DNA from 2 places in the Megasphaera sp. ASD88 genome. Region 2 is predicted to be linked to the other one. Evidence: riboswitches for the same ligand, from Rfam matches in the RefSeq annotation. Region 2 holds a riboswitch; the other holds the start of a gene.

Region 1 (2,461 bases), on a different contig from region 2:
AATTAGAACGGATTTTCACGGAAGATTTAGGTTCGAAGCAGGAATATGAACAACAATACGGACAATTAGGCTTTGGCCTCTTGGTCCGTCAAATTGCTAAAATGGATCACGATGCGGCAGAAAAGGCCTTTTCTCATCTTATTAACGAACGGTCGCTTAATGAAAAGCAAATTAACTTTATCCGGCAAATTATCAACTATATTGAAGTAAATGGATATATGGATTCTCCGCAGGTCTTATTAGATCCGCCTTTTGACCGGCCAAATAATATAATGGAAATTTTCGATATGCAGGAAATTACAGAAATATCGCAAATCATCGCTTCGATTAAGAAAAATGCGGAAATTTAATGCACAAAACGGGATAACGGTGGTGAAGAGGCCGTTATCCCCTTCGAATGTACATGGTATTGATTTTTTTCGTCTTCTATGACGAAACGGAGCCGTTCGTACAGAAATCCGCGTATTGACAGGCCCTAGGGGGCATGCTATAGTTAATTGAAATCTATTTATATGCAGGTCAGGTGTCGCAGACTTAATAGAGAAGTCCGGTGAAACTCCGGCGCGGTCCCGCCGCTGTAATGAGGAGCGACGCTGCAATATGTCACTGTACCCCATAGGTATGGGAAGGCGCAGCGGAGCGATGAATCCGAGCCAGAAGAACTGCCTGACTGATAATCACCGATAGACCTGCGAGCGATGGGAATGGAGATTCAATGGTGCGCGAATAGCCGTGAGGGATATCCCTGCGGCTTTTTTTTATTTAGGAAACGGTGACGGCATTGCCGGGGAGGGAGATATGGAATCCATAGCAGAAGGCCTGCAGTTGTTTCAAAGGGGCGGCATCGTCATGTACGCCCTGCTGGCCTGTTCGTTGTTTGTCGTGTACGTAGGTGTCGAGCGGTGGCTCTTTTATCAGCGCATGGACGCCGGGAAGGCTTTTGCCCAGCAATTTTACACGTACATGAAATTGAAAAAATATGACGAAGCCTGTGAAGCGGCCCGTCGGGGGCGGGGCGGTCTGGCTTTGATTTTGTCCGACGCCTTCGCTTGCGACGACGAGCGGCGCGGCGCCTTTGTCGAAGTGCAGTCTGGCGTATTGCTGGCCAAGCTGCGCAGCCGCTTGTATTATTTGAGCGTCATTGTCACCATGGCTCCCTTGCTGGGGCTTCTCGGGACGATCAGCGGCATGATTACGTCGTTCAGCATTTTCAACGTCGAATCGGGGCAGGCTATCGCCATTACGGGCGGCGTCGGCGAGGCTCTCGTGGCGACGGCCTTCGGGTTGTGCGTAGCCATTTTGGCTCTGGCCGTTCATGCCTATTTTACGCAGCGCCTGGACCGCATCATCACGGATATGGAACTGTGTTTTTCTGCTCTTGAGCTGATGCCGCGCAAGGAACGGGAGCGAGTATCATGAGACTGCGGGACAGACGGCAATTTACGAAGCCGGAGGTCATGATTATCCCCATGATCGACATCATGTTTTTCCTCCTGGTTTTCTTTATGATCAGCACGCTGTACATGGTCGACTTGAAGACCGTCGGCGTCGATTTGCCCCAGGCCGTCCATGCCGAGGCTCAGACGAAGGTCAACTACGTCGTGACGATGAAAAAAGACGGGACGCTATGGCTGGAAGATAAGAAAATCAGCCGCGGTGATTTAGTGCGGCAGGCTGCCGAAGCGCAGCGCCGCAGCGGGCAGTTTTCCGTCGTCATCCGAGCCGATCAAGGATTGGATTACGGACAAGTCATGGCCCTGCTCGATGAGCTGAAGGGTGCAGGCGTTACCCATTTCGGCCTGGCTGCGGAAAGCGGCGGTGCGAAGTGAGGCGCGAGGACAAGGATAAGCGGCTGGCTCTGTTCGTTTCGCTGGCCGTCCATGGGGCGCTGTTCGTCGTGCTGGCGGCGGCTGGCGTGTTCACCTTTATCCAGACCCGTTCCCAGGCCGAGCCAATCGACGTGACGGTGTACAATGAAGATTCGATGAACAACCTGCCGAAACTGGGCGGCGGAGACGGCGGCCCGACATATGACGCGCCGGCCAGCCCGATGCCGGCCATCGACGAGTCCTATACCGAAGAGGTGCAGGAACAGCGGGAAGTGCAGAAGATCATGGCCGAGACGGGCGTCGACGCTGCCCAGGCTAAGGAAATCGCGGCGGCTCATAGGACGCAATCTGCGGCTGGGCAAGGCCCTTCGTCTGAAGGACAAGGCCGCGATGCAGGGCAGGGAACGTCCGGTTCGGGGAGTGAATCCGGCTCCAGCGGAAGTGCTGCCGGTGTTCCCGGCGGCGACGGACTGCGGCCGGCGACGAAAGCCCGCCTCGTATCGGTACCCGACGTGAATTCCTATTATCCGGAAGAACTGCGGCGGAAAAATATCGGCGGAACCGTGACGGTTCACATCGTCGTCAGCGCGGACGGCTCCGTTGCCAGCGCGTCGGTTTCTGCTTCGTCGGGA
Region 2 (2,461 bases):
CGTACAAGGGGGAAAACGTGTCCTTCTACTCCAACTACAAGACGGGCTTCCTGAAAAAGAACAAAAAATACATCCACAATCAGGCCAGCCCCTTCTACCTCATCGTCAACCGCCGGCTCCACTCTATCTTCCTCAAGTATTTCCAGGGCTTAAAAAACCTGAACGTATACCATCAGTATACGCTGGAGCAGCTGAACCAAAAATACGACCAGTACAAGCCCCTCATCGAGCGGACCTTATCCTTGAAATAACGATACGTATATGCAAATACGGCATTGGGATGCAGACCCAATGCCGTATTTGCATATATAAATGAATCTTTATTTTGTATGTCTTTCCAGCGCATCCCAGGCCTCGTCAGCCCGCTGCACGAACAACTGCCGGACGGCTTCGTTTTCGCCCAGACCGTGAATATACGGCGTGACGGCAAAGCCGGCTCTTTCCAAGATGCTCTTGTGGGAATCTTCTTCGCTGCCAGCCATGTCGTTGTTGGCGTGGTCGCCGGCGACGACCATCATAGGCATGATAGTCACATGCTCGATTCCCTTAGCCTTCAGCATCGGAATGACCGTATCGAGGTGGGGCCAGCCTTCGACGGAATAGACGAAGACGTTCCCCAGGCCGGCCGCGTCAAAGCAGCTCTGCAGGACGGAATAATAGGCGTTGGCCGGATGGGGCGTGCCGTGGGCCATGACCAGGACGGCGTCGGTCTCGTCTAACGGCGGGAACTGCGTCGCTATGGCCTGCACGAATTCGGCCACGTCGTCGCGCTGGTTTTCCTGGCCCATCCAATACAGGACGGGCGTGCCCAAGGTCATCTTTTTAAACTGACCCTTGTACATATCGAACAAGGCGGCGTTGTAATCGTACTCTATGCCGGGAATGACGTTGAGCGTCGTAACGGCGACGCGCGTATAGCCCTCGTTCTTCAGCTGTTCCAGAGCCTGCTCCGGCGTAGGAATATGCAGGCCTTCGTTCTGTTGAATGCGGTCGATAATGATGTGGGACGTAAAGGCCAAGACGACCTTCGTATCGGGATGGGCGGCCTGAATTTCCGCTACGGTCTTATCGATCGTCGCCGCCCTGTTTTCCGCGTACGTCGTGCCGAAACTCAATACGAGGATAGCGTCTTTATTTTCCGCATCCTGCATGGCCGGATTGTCGTACGACCGGACGCCGATCTGCGCCGCCTGACGCAGGGCCGGCGTAGCGTTCTTTACCTCCCGATTCAGGGTATAGCCGGCCGAGCTGGCCGGAAGGGCGCCGACCGCGCCGATTGAAATGCCAAGTACTGCCATTGTCACAACCTTCTTCCATCGTTTCTTCTTCATACTATCACTCCTATGTCCGTTGATGATTACATACTGCCGTCACCACCCAACGCATAGGCATATATAAAATGCCGCACGAATCCCGTGCGGCATAGTCATAGCGTCATATACGCATTCAATCTCCATCCCCATCGCTCGCAGGTCTGTCGGTGATTATCAGTCAGGCAGTTCTTCTGGCTCGGATTCATCGCTCCGCTGCGCCTTCCCATGCCTATGGGGCACAGTGACATCATGCAGCATAGCTCATCCTTACAGCGGCGGGACCGCGCCGGCATTGCACCGGTCTTCTCTATTAAGTCTGCGACACCTGACCTGCAATATGTAATTTCATTTACTATAGCATGACATATATCCCTATGTCAAAGACTTTTATTTCATGCTTTCTTTGATGGATTTCAAGTCTTCAATGTCGATGTTTTTCAAAATCTTGCGGAACTGCTCCAGCTGGCTTTCTACCTCCGCCGACAGCTTGGGGAAATCAGGATTGATTTCCCGCAGCGATTTCAGGACGATCTGAGCCACGACGTACCGCGTATACCACTTGTTGTCCGCCGGTACGACATACCACGGCGCGTAGTTCTTCGTCGTCGCCGAGATGACCTCGCTGTACACCTTCTGATAGCGGTTCCAGTACTGCCGTTCTTCGATATCGGACATGGAAAACTTCCAGTTCTTCTGCTTGGTCACGATGCGGTCGATGAGGCGCTTTTTCTGCTCGGCCTTCGACACGTGGAGAAAAATCTTGATGACCGGGAACCCATTTTCCGTCAGGTATTTTTCCCAGTCGCAAATCTGGCGGTACCGCTTCTTCCAGATGCCGTCGCTGATCAGCTCTTCCGGCAGGCCGTCGCTTTCAATCAAGTTGTGAATGCGTGCTATGACGACGTCCTCGTAGTGAGAGCGGTTGAATATGCCGATTTCGCCGCGGCTGGGCAGGGCCTTGTTGACGCGCCACATGTAGTCGTGTTCCTTTTCTTCCGTGCTGGGCTGCTTGAAGCTGTGAACGTGGACCGCCGCCGGGTTCAGGCGAGCGAACACGTGCTTGATCGTGCCGTCCTTGCCGGCCGCATCCATGGCCTGCAGCACGATCAAAATGCCGTACTGGCCTTCGGCAAACAGCTTTTCCTGCC

Evidence for each region. A riboswitch is a leader RNA that binds a small molecule or an ion and turns the genes downstream of it on or off. The one in region 2 is predicted to bind cobalamin.
Region 1: linked by a shared signal. The riboswitch ahead of CJ260_RS01620 (MotA/TolQ/ExbB proton channel family protein) and the one ahead of CJ260_RS06225 (sirohydrochlorin cobaltochelatase) in region 2 are both predicted to bind cobalamin.

The regions. Positions count from the first base shown of each region.
Region 1 is NZ_NQXW01000001.1:309,967-312,427, reverse strand. Features, by position in the region: gene CJ260_RS01625 (DEAD/DEAH box helicase family protein) at 1-350, shown strand, start outside; cobalamin riboswitch at 505-685, shown strand; gene CJ260_RS01620 (MotA/TolQ/ExbB proton channel family protein) at 799-1,419, shown strand; gene CJ260_RS01615 (biopolymer transporter ExbD) at 1,416-1,829, shown strand; gene CJ260_RS01610 (TonB family protein) at 1,826-2,461, shown strand, end outside.
Region 2 is NZ_NQXW01000008.1:52,966-55,426, forward strand. Features, by position in the region: gene CJ260_RS06220 (hypothetical protein) at 1-251, shown strand, start outside; gene CJ260_RS06225 (sirohydrochlorin cobaltochelatase) at 321-1,331, opposite strand; cobalamin riboswitch at 1,477-1,657, opposite strand; gene CJ260_RS06230 (PPK2 family polyphosphate kinase) at 1,701-2,461, opposite strand, start outside.